Regions from separate parts of the Nonomuraea sp. NPDC004702 genome, predicted to be linked through region 2. Evidence: riboswitches for the same ligand, from Rfam matches in the RefSeq annotation. Region 2 holds a riboswitch; the other holds the start of a gene.

What was found. Region 2 has a riboswitch for thiamine pyrophosphate ahead of ACWEJ6_RS25080 (purine-cytosine permease family protein). Riboswitches for the same ligand answer to the same signal wherever they lie in the genome.
Region 1: it holds a riboswitch for thiamine pyrophosphate, as region 2 does, so the genes downstream of both, ACWEJ6_RS17375 (FAD-dependent oxidoreductase) here and ACWEJ6_RS25080 (purine-cytosine permease family protein) in region 2, are expected to answer to the same signal.

The regions. Positions count from the first base shown of each region.
Region 1 covers NZ_JBSGCE010000012.1:51,240-56,698, reverse strand. The annotation lists gene ACWEJ6_RS17385 (thiazole synthase) at 1-269, opposite strand, end outside; gene thiS (sulfur carrier protein ThiS) at 262-462, opposite strand; gene ACWEJ6_RS17375 (FAD-dependent oxidoreductase) at 459-2,072, opposite strand; TPP riboswitch at 2,062-2,178, opposite strand; gene ACWEJ6_RS17370 (NAD(P)/FAD-dependent oxidoreductase) at 2,231-3,400, shown strand; gene ACWEJ6_RS17365 (Rv2175c family DNA-binding protein) at 3,431-3,805, shown strand; gene thiE (thiamine phosphate synthase) at 3,783-4,436, shown strand; gene ACWEJ6_RS17355 (polyprenyl synthetase family protein) at 4,587-5,459, opposite strand, start outside.
Region 2 covers NZ_JBSGCE010000020.1:109,524-114,982, reverse strand. The annotation lists gene ACWEJ6_RS25085 (methylated-DNA--[protein]-cysteine S-methyltransferase) at 1-520, shown strand, start outside; gene ACWEJ6_RS25080 (purine-cytosine permease family protein) at 506-1,843, opposite strand; TPP riboswitch at 1,834-1,947, opposite strand; gene ACWEJ6_RS25075 (rhodanese-like domain-containing protein) at 1,999-2,322, opposite strand; gene ACWEJ6_RS25070 (Fpg/Nei family DNA glycosylase) at 2,349-3,227, opposite strand; gene ACWEJ6_RS25065 (TenA family protein) at 3,265-3,870, opposite strand; gene ACWEJ6_RS25060 (GOLPH3/VPS74 family protein) at 3,894-4,544, shown strand; gene ACWEJ6_RS25055 (LCP family protein) at 4,602-5,459, opposite strand, start outside.

The DNA.
Region 1 (5,459 bases), on a different contig from region 2:
AGGGCCTCGCGGGCCAGCCGGGCCGTCAGCACGGCCTCGCCCGCGGTGAAGCAGCCCGCGGTGTTCGGCAGCACCTTGATGTCGCGGCGGCGCAGCACGTCGAGGACCGAGCCGCGGGCGCCGGGGTCGAGCCGCCGCATGGCCACCGTGGTCAGCTCGGTGCCCGAGGCGACCAGGGCCTGGTCGAGCACCTCCAGGGAGGGCGCGCCGCCGGTGCCCATGATGAGCCGGGAGGCGAACTTCTCCCCGGCGATGATCAGCTCATCCACCCTGCACCGCCGTCAGCACCTCGACGCGGTCGCGGTCGCCGAGCGCCGTCGTCTCCCACGAGCTCCGCGTCACCACCTCGTCGTTCACGGCCACGGCCACGCCGGTGGTGGCGGTGGTCAGCGTCCGTACGGCCTGGGCCACGGTGGTGCCGTCGGCCACCTCGTGCGCGGCGCCGTTGATCGTCACAATCATGAAATATCCCGAAATCTCGCGGGCGAGCACAGCGCGGCCAGCTCGCCCTCCTCACCCGTCAGAATCCCCGCGCCCGTCGAAACCCCCGCCACCCGAGCCGCTGCCTGAGCCGCCGCTTGGGCCGCCGGCTGCGTGCCTGTCTGCACCGCCGCCGGGGCCCCGGCCTGTGTGCCTGTCTGGGCCGTTGCCGGGGCCGCCGCCGGGGACGCCGTCGTCGTGGACGGTGTCAGCACCGCCGACGCGACCAGGGCCGCCGTCAGGGGAGCCAGCAGCACCCCGCCCCGATGGTGGCCGGTCGCCAGCACCAGCCCCGGGACCTCGCCCGCCCCGATGATCGGCAGGTTGTCGGGGGTGCCCGGACGCAGCCCGGCGACCACGTCGGCGACCTCCAGCTCGGTGACGCCCGGCACCAGCTCCCTGGCGTCGCGCAGCAGCTCGTAGAGCCCGCCCGCGGTCACCCGCGTGTCGAACCCCAGCTCCTCCTGGGTCGCCCCGAGCACCAGCTCGCCGTCGCCCCTGGGGACGAGGTAGACGGGCGCGCCGTGCACCATCCCGCGTACGCACCGGCCGAGCAGCGGCTGCGGCGAGCGCAACCGCATGATCTGCCCCTTGACCGGCCGGACGGGCACGTCGGCCAGCTCCCCGCTCCACGCCCCGGCGGCCAGCACCACCCGCTCGGCCGCGATCTCCAGCACCGCCGGCTCAGGCTGACCGGGCACGGCCTCAAGCCGCACCCCCCTCACAGCACCTGCCACAGCACCTGTCACGGCTCCCGCCACAGGTCCTGCCGCACCGCCTGCCCCAGCACCGATCCCAGCGCCGGTCACAGAGCTGATCCCAGCACCGGTCAGAGCGCCGGTGCCAGAGCTGGTCCCAGCGCCGGTCGCGGCGCCTGGAGCGGCGTCGCCGTCGCGCAGCAGGCCGGTCACCCGCGCCCGCACGACGGGCACGCCCAGCCGGTCGAGCGCGGCCAGCAGCGCCGCCGTGACCCGGCGCGGATCGACCCAGGCGTCACCGGGGGCCAGCAGCCCGCCGCGCACCGAAGGGGCCAGCATGGGCTCCAGACGCCGGCACTCGCGCCCGGTCAGCCGCTCGACCCGCAGCCCCAGCTTGTCCATGAACGCCGCCAGGTCGTCGAGCGCCGCGAGGTCGTCGGCCCCGAAGGCGACGTCGAGCGTGCCGTCGGCGCGCAGGTCGAGCGCACGGCCAGCGGCCCCCTCCGGCCCGATCACCCCGAACGCGCCCCCGAACGCCTCCCCGGCCCTCGCCCCGGCCCCGCCACCGGAACCGCCGCTCGGGCCCGCGCCGAGACCTGGCCCGAGGCCCGCGTCGAAGCCTGCATCGAAACCCGCATCGAGGCCCACGCCGAGGTCCGCGTCGGCGGCCAGTTCGGCGGCGAAGGACGGCCATCGGCTCAGCGAGGCGGCCCCCAGCCGCAGCAAAGGCTCCTCGGTGTAGGCGACCTCGCTGACGGGCGCCAGCATCCCGGCCGCCGCGTAGGACGCCCCGCGCCCCGGAGCCGGATCGACCACCGTGACGGGCAGCCCCTCGCGGGCCAGCCGCCAGGCGATCGACAACCCGACGACCCCGCCGCCCACGATCACATTCATCCGCGCTCCCTTCGCCGGCATGATCCGGATCAGGTGTCTTGCGGTCGAAGGCCCGCTCAAGCCTTCCTCTCAGCCCGGTGACGGCCGGACTCCCGCGCGTCTTGCGCCTCCAGCCTACGGCCTCGGCGCGACGTGCCGGCACCGCCCCCGTTATGGTCATGAACGTGAACCATGTCGTAGTGGTGGGAGCGGGCCTGGCCGGGCTGCGCAGCGCGGAGGCGCTGCGCGGGCGCGGCTTCACCGGACGGATCACGCTGATCGGCCAGGAGCGCCATCGGCCCTACGACCGTCCGCCGTTGTCCAAGGCCGTGCTGTCCGGCGCGGCCGACTCCAGCTTCCTGGAGGCCGACCTCGACGCGCTGGAGGTCGACTTCTGGCCAGGCGTCACCGCCAAGGCCCTGCGCGAGGGCGTCGTGGAGACGACCGAGGGCGAGCTCGGCTACGACGGCCTCGTGATCGCCACCGGCACCGAGCCGATCACCGTGCCCGGCGACGGCCCCCAGCACGTCCTGCGCACCCTCGACGACGCCCACGAGCTGCGCGCCGGGCTCGTGGCCGGAGCCCATGTGGCGATCATCGGCGCCGGCTGGATCGGCGCCGAGGTCGCCACCGCCGCCCGCAAGGCCGGTTGCTCGGTGACCGTGATCGAGGCCGGCCCCGCCCCGCTGGCCAACGCCGTGGGCCCGGAGATCGGCGCCCGCACGCGACACTGGTACGACGGCATCGACCTGCGCCTGAACACCATGGTCGACGAGGTGGACGAGGGCGGCGTGCGGCTGGTGGGGGGCGAGTTCGTCCAGGCGCACGTGGTCGTCACGGGCATCGGCGTGCGCCCGGCCGTCGAGTGGCTGGCCGGCTCCGACATCGACCTGCACAACGGCGTCGTCACCGACGAGCACCTGCGCACGTCCATGCCGAACGTGGTCGCCGCCGGCGACTGCGCGGCCTGGTGGTCGCGCCGCTACGGCGTCCGGCTGCGCGTCGAGCACTGGGACACCGCGCTCGGCTCGCCCGAGGTCGCCGCCGCGACCCTGCTGGGGGAGGAGGCCGTCTACGACCCGGCCCCCTACTTCTGGTCCGAGCAGTTCGGCCACATGGTCCAGTACATCGGCCACCACCCCTCCGGCGACCGCCTGCTCTACCGGGGCGAGCCCGAGGGCAAGTGGTCGGCCGTGTGGCTGACGTCCGGCGACACCCTCGCCGCCGTGCTCGCCGTCGACCGGCCCCGGGACTACGTGCAGGGCCGTAGGATCATCGAAGGCGGGCATCGCCTCGACACAGAACGCCTGGTAGATCCAGAGGTCCCCCTACGGGATTGTGTTGTTTGAGCAAGGACGGCATGTGGTAGTTGTGGTTTCGTGACGCTTTCTGTTGCACAGATCGACCGGGAGACCGACCAGCTCGTCGACGAGTGGCTCACTCTCCCCGAAGTGGCCTCACGCCTCGACCTCTCGATCGGGCGGGCCAAGCAACTCCTCAAGGACCACAAGCTGCTCGGCGTGCGCCGTGGCGGCGGCGGGCCACAGGTTCCCGCGGTGTTCCTCGACGGGAAGGACGTGATGAAGGGCCTGCCCGGCACACTGACCGTGTTGCAGGACGCCGGCTACGACGACATCGAGTCGCTGCGCTGGCTCTTCACCCCAGACGAGTCCCTGCCGGGGTCGCCCATCGAGGCGATCAAGGCCGGCCGTCACACGGAGGTCAAGCGGCGTGCCCAGGCCCTCGCTTTCTGAGGCCCGCCTCTATCTCTGCACCGACGGCCGCCGCGACCGCGGCGACCTGGCAGAGTTCCTCGACTCGGTGCTGGCCGGCGGCGTGGACATCATCCAGCTGCGGGAGAAGGGCCTGGAGGCACGCGAAGAACTCGCGCTCCTGGAAGTCTTCCGTGACGCCTGCGACCGGCACGGCAAGCTGCTGGCCGTCAACGACCGGGCGGACATCGCCTTCGCCGCCCGGCCCGACGTGCTCCACCTGGGGCAGGACGACCTTCCCGTGACGGTCGCGCGAGAGATGCTCGGCGACGACATCGTCATCGGCCGGTCCACCCACTCCGTCGCCGAGGCGTCCGCCGCGGCCGTGGAGGAGGGCGTCGACTACTTCTGCTGCGGCCCGATCTGGCCCACGCCGACCAAGCCGGGCCGGCACGCGCCCGGCCCGGCGCTGCTGCGGCACGCGGCCTCACTGGGACCGGCCCCGGGGGCGGCCGCGCCGCGGCCGTGGTTCGGGATCGGCGGCATCGACCTCACCAACCTCGACGAGGTCATGTCGTACGGCGTGAGCCGCGTGGTGGTCGTACGCGCGATCACCGACGCGGAGGACCCGGGGGCGGCGGCGGCCGAGTTCGCCAAACGCCTGACCCCCTGACCCCTTGCCCCTTTGACCCTGACACTGACCCTCTGACACTGCCCCCTGACACGACCGGGCGCCCGTCCACGACGGGCGCCCGCACTCCGCGGCGAGGCCGCCTGCCGAAGCGGGCCGCTCAGGCCGGCCGCCGGTACCGGGGGCCCGGGGTCAGGTCCTGCGGGACGTCGCGGCGATGGCCAGCTCGGTCAGCGCCGTGCGCGACCCGGCGGTGACCGGCGCCTCGTCGAGCGCGGCCAGCGCGTCCGCGAGATAGCCGGCGATCAGGTCCTCGCACTCCCGCAGCGCGCCGCTGTCCGTGATGATCTCGCGCAGCGCGCTCACCCCGTCCTCGTCGAGCGCGGGGTCGCCGAGCAGCCTGCGCACCGTCGCGGCCGCCTCCGGGGCCGCCCCGGCCAGCGTGCGGGCCACCAGCATCGTGCGCTTGCCCTCGCGCAGGTCGTCGCCGGCCGGCTTGCCGGTCTGGGCCGGGTCGCCGAAGACGCCGAGGATGTCGTCCCTGAGCTGGAAGGCGATGCCGACGCGGCGGCCGTAGCCGGTGCACAGCTCGTCCATCCACGGCTCCAGCGCGCCGGCCGCGAGCACCAGGCCGAGCCTGAGCGGCTGCTCCACCGAGTACTTGCCGCTCTTGAACAGCGCCACCCGCAGCGCCGACTCGAAGGTGTTCTCGCCGTGGGCCTGCTCCAGCAGGTCGAGGTACTGGCCGCACATCAGCTCGGTGCGCATGTGGTCGTGGACGGGCTGGGCGGCGGCCAGCGACGCCGGCGGCAGGCCGCTGGTGCGCCACATCTCGCCCGACCACACCAGCAGCAGGTTGCCCAGCAGGATGGCGGCCCCCTCGCCGAACTGCTCGGCCGAGCCGTGCCAGCCCTCCTTCTCGTGCAGGGACTGGAAACGGCGGTGGGCGGCCGGCATGCCCCTGCGCAGGTCGCTCTTGTCCATCACGTCGTCGTGCACGAGCGCGCTGGCCTGCAACAGCTCCAGCGACGCGGCGGCGGTGAAGATCTCGGGCACGTCGGTGCC
Region 2 (5,459 bases):
GGGCGAGGGGCCCCCGGACGTCGCGTTCGGCACCTACGACGGCGCGGTGGGCAGGCTGGTGCTCGCGGTGACCGGCAAGGGCATCGCGGCCTGCAGTTTCGAGGCCGAGAACACCGTGTTCGAGCGGGTGGCCAAGGAGGTCGGCACGTTCATCGGGCCCGACGCCCGCCGCCTCGACCCGGTGCGCCGGGAGCTCGACGCGTACTTCTCCGGCCGGCTGCGCACCTTCGCCACGCCGGTCGACCTCGCGCTGGCCACGCCGTTCGCCCGTACCGTGCTGCAGAAGACCATGGCGGTGCCCTACGGCACGACCACGACGTACGAGGAGATCGGCGCGAGCATCGGACGGCCGCGCGCCCTTCGCGCGGTCGGCAACGCGATCGGCGCCAACCCGGTGTGCGTGATCGTGCCCTGTCATCGGGTGGTCCGTGAGGACGGCGAGCTCGGCGACTACGCCGGAGGCGTGGCCGCCAAGCAGCACCTGCTCAACGTCGAACGCCGGGTCTCAGCGGGCCGCTGAGCGACGCCGGCCGAGCACGCCGATGAGCAGCGTGACCAGGGCCGCGACCAGCGCGCCGCCGAGCGCGCCGTTCATCCACGGCTCCCGCGTGAAGCCGACGGCCTCGCGGGCGGAGGCCCAGAAGTCGTCCCAGCCGGCGACCGTGGGCGTCGAGGTGGTGAACCAGTAGGCGGCGAAGCCCAGCGCCCACGGCAGCAGCATCAGCCAGCGCGAGGGCGCGTCCTCGGCGGTGTTCCAGCGGGCCGCGCCGCCGAGCACGAAGTAGTCGACGGCCAGCACCGCGAACATCGGCACGAACACCGCGCCGATCACCCCGAGGAACGCGCCGTAGGAGGTGACGTCCACGACCAGGGCGATCGCGGTGGTGAGCACGCCGATCGCGGTCGAGACGACCCGCCGGTCCACCTTCGGCATCAGGTTCTGCAGCGAGACGGTGGTGGAGTAGACGTTGGCGAAGGACTGGTCGGTCTCGCGCAGCACCAGGATGCCGAAGAACAGCGCGCCCAGCGGCGCCGCGACGAACGGCTGGAACACGACCATGCCGTCGGCCTGGACCGCCTGGGCGCCCGCGATGGCCACCGCGTACACGCCGAGTGCCAGGCAGGCCACCTGGGCGACGGTGTAGCCGCCGACGACGCCGGTGAAGGCGGCCCGGCTGGAACGCGAGTGCCTGGCGAAGTCGGCGGCCATCGGCACCCACGACACCGACAGGGCGATGACGTAGTCGACGGCCGGGGCGAAGGCCGTCCACGACCCGCCCGTGTACGTCGGCGCCTCGCCCAGGAACGACACGGTGAACCAGATCAGCGACACGATCACGCCGGCGGTCACGTACCGGCGCAGCAGCCGGATCGACCCGAGCGGCCAGACGGCGAGCGCGGTGGTCAGCACCCCCGCCACCACCACCCACACCTGGTACGGGACGCTCCCGAAGATCGCGTTCGCGGCCTTGGCGATCACCCAGAGCTCGAAAGCCCCCCAGCCGAGCATCTGCACGATGTTCAGCACGGACGGGACGTACGACATCTTCGCCCCGAACAGCCCGCGCAGCAGCACCATCGCCGGCCGCCCGGTCTGCGTGCCGGGGATGGCCGACAGGCCGACCATGGCCGTGCCGATGAGGCTGCCGACCACGGCGGCCGTGAGCGCGGCCACGAGGCTGAGCGGCGCGTTGCCCAGGGGATCGATCAGGACGAGCGCGCCGGAGAAGCCGAGGAGGCTGACACCGAGGTTGGCCCAGAGCGCGCCCTGGTCGAGGACGCCGAGGGTCTTGGGGGGCGCGCCGTCAAGGGTCAGCGGAACTTCGTCGACGACATGCGTCATCGCACACTCCCTACGCCGGCATTACCCGGACAGGTTCAGGCGGTCGGCAGCGGCTGTGTTGCTGCCCTCTCAGCCCGGCACCCCGAGCTCCCGCGACTATGCAGTTGGCGCCCTCATCATGCCTCAATGGCGGCGGAATCGCCACAGTGGGGCATTCAGGCCACGAAAGGATCCTGCCCGGTCTCGCTGACCATCGGACGGCGCGCGAACTCCCACGACTGCATGCCGCCGCCCACGTTGACGGCGTCGCGCCCGAGCTGGTTGAGCCACGCCGTGACCTGCATCGACCGGCCGCCGACCCGGCACACCACGTAGACGGTGCGGTCGGCGGGCACCTCCTCGACCCGGCCCTGGATCTGCGACATGGGGATGTGCACGGCCTCGGGGGCGTGGCCGGCCAGCCACTCGTCCTGCTCGCGGACGTCGAGCAGGTAGGCGTCGTCGGGAACGGCGGTGACGTCGATCTCTGGAACGGTCATGTCTCCATCATCCCGCGCCCGGGACCCTACTTGAGCAGGCGCGACATCCGCCGGTCGGCCAGCGGCTTCCCGCCCGTCTGGCAGGTCGGGCAGTACTGGAGCGCGGAGTCGGCGAAGGACACCTCGCGGATCGTGTCGCCGCACACGTCGCACGGCTGGCCGGCCCGGTTGTGCACGCGCAGTCCGGACTTCTTCTCCGCCTTGAGGTCCTTGGCGGCCAGCCCGTGCGCCCGTTCGACGGCGTCGCGCAACGTCGTCACGATGGCCTCGTGCAGGTCGGCGATCTGCGCGTCGGTCAGCGTCGCGGCGATCTTGAACGGCGACATCCTCGCCGCGTGCAGCACCTCGTCGGAGTAGGCGTTGCCGATGCCCGCGATCACCTTCTGGTCGCGCAGCAGCCCCTTGATCTGGGTGCGGTTGCCGCCCACGATGCGCTTGAGCGCCTCGACGGTGAAGGCGTCGTCGAGCGGGTCGGGGCCCAGGGCGGCGACGCCGGGCACGTCCTCCGGCTTGTCGGTGACGTAGACGGCCAGCCGTTTCTGCGTGCCGGCCTCGGTCAGCTCGAAGCCGGGGGCCAGGCCGTCGTCGTCCGGCGCCAGCCGTACGCGTACGGCCAGCGGCCCCTTGCCCGGCCGCACCGGCCGGGCGCCGGTCAGGTCGTCGCGCCAGCGCAGCCAGCCGGCGCGGGCCAGGTGGATGATCAGGTGCAGGCCGTCGCAGTCGAGGTCGAGGAACTTGCCGTGCCTCGACACGTTCGTGACGGTGAGCCCGCCGAGCGCGGTGACCGGCGGGTCGAACGTCTTGAGCGCCTGGAAGCCGACGACGTCGACGCCGGCGATCGAACGGCCGACCGCCCGCTCGCGCAGGAAGTTGGTGAGCGACTCCACCTCGGGAAGTTCCGGCATGCCCCCAGGGTATGGCGCGCGCCGGGCCGGCACGCGACTACGGCACGTCCCAGAAGGCGAGCTCGTGTGCCATGCCCTCGGCGAACAGCGCCTCCGCCCGTACGGGGTCGGGGTCGGCCTCGTCGATCATCTGCCCGATCCGTACGGTCAGCGCCGCGAACGCGGGGTCGGCGTAGGTGTCCACCCAGGCCCGGTACCGCGGCTCGGCGGGCGGGTTCTCGGCGAGGATCTTCCCAAGACTCGAATATCCCCACATACACGGATAAAGCGCAGCCAACCCCTCCCCGTACGACCCCGCCGCCTCCAGCAGGAACGCCGTGTACGCCACACACGCCGGCCCCTTCACCGCGTTGTCCAGATCGGCCCCGAACTCCGCCGACAACGACCGATGCAGCCGCAGTTCGTCGTGGTACGTGGCGTACGCCAGATCCACCAGGTCGCCCAGATGCCCGTCCGGCGCCTGCCAGGCCAGCCTGGAGAACACCCGCACATAGTCGAGCAGGTACAGGTAGTCCTGCTCCAGCCAGGACCGGAAGACCGGCTCCGGCAGGTCGCCGCGCCCGATGCCGGCCACCGTGGGATGGTCCAGCTGCGCCTGGAGCAAGGGCCGGCCGATCGCGTGAAGTCTTTCCGAAATGCTCATGCCTGGGAGGTTAGTGTCGGGACATGACCGTGACGATCGCCGAAGAACTCCTCCTCCTCGCCCACGACGAGGAAGCAGGCAAGCAGCTCATCGGAGGCGTCCAGCTCGATCCCGCGCTCGGCGGCGCGATCCTCGCCGAGCTGGCCGCCGCGGGCCGCGTCGAGCTGGCCGACGACAAGGTGACGGTGACGGACCCCACCCCGCTGGGGGACGCCGAGCTCGACGCCGCCCTCGCCCGCATGGCCGAGGACGGCAAGGCCAGGAAGCCCGCGTGGTGGGTGCAGCGGCTGCAGTCGGACAAGCTGCGCAGGCGCCTGCTCACCAGGCTCGCCGAGGCGGGCGTACTGGCCGAGGAGCGCGGCCGGGTCCTGGGCGTCTTCCCGACCACGCGCTGGCCGGAGGCGGACCCCCAGGTGGAGGCCGACGTGCGCGAACGCGTCACGGCCGTCCTCGCCGGCGCCGACCCCGACGAGCGCACCGCCACGCTGATCGCGATCATGCACGCGGCGAAGCTCGACCGCAAAGCCTTCCCGGGCGCCGACCGCGAGCGCGTCAAGGAGATCGCCGAAGGCGAGTGGGCCGGCCAGGCGGTCGCCAAGACGATCACCGCCATCACCGCGGCCATCGCGGCCACCGCCTCCACCGCCGCGGTCGTCGCCGCCACCACGACCTGAGCCGGCCCTGACCGGGCCCGGCCGTTCCCGCGAGGCTCGCGCCTTTGCGGGAACGGGTCAACCGGCGTCCACGATCTCCTTCGGCACCGGCTTGTCGGCCTTCAGCGCGTCGAAGAGGGCCAGCGCCTTGAGCCGGTCCCACTTGACCGCCGCGCCGCCGCCGGCGACGATCTCGTTCCCGCCGAACGGCACCACCGTCGTGACCGGGCTGTCGCCCATCGCCAGCCCCAGCGAGAGCATGTCGAACGCGCCGGTGCCGGAGTCGACCTCGACCGCGTCCGTGGCGCTCATGGCCAGCGGGATCGAGGTGAACGGGTTGATCAGCACGCCCGGGCTGGCGGCCTTCTTCACCACCGCGCCGAGGAACTGCCGCTGCCGCTTGGTGCGTTCGAAGTCCGGCAGCGCGCCGCCCTTGCGGGTGCGCACGTAGCCGAGGGCCTGGGCGCCGTTGAGCACCTGCTTGCCCTTCTTGAGCTTGAGCCCGGCCTTGGGGTCGTCGACGTCGGCCCGGACGTTGATCTCGACGCCGCCGATCGCGTCCACGATGTCCACGAAGCCGGCGAAGCCGATCTCCATGTAGTTGTCGACGTGCACGCCGGTGACCGTCTCGATCGTGCGGACCAGCAGCTTCGGGCCGCCGGACGCGTACGCCGCGTTGAGCTTGTCGCGCCCGCGCCCCGGAATGGTCACCGCCGAGTCGCGCGGCAGGCTGACCAGGGTGGGCTTGTCGCCGTTGTCGGAGATGTGCAGCAGCATCATCGAGTCGGTGCGCTGCCCGACCGCGCGCCCGGTGGCCAGCTTCTTGCGCTCGGCCGCGGTCAGGCCCTTGCGGCTGTCGGAGCCGACCAGCAGCCAGTTGGTGCCGGGTGTGTCGGCGGGCCGGCCCGGGTACTCGTCGAGCACCCCGTCGATGCC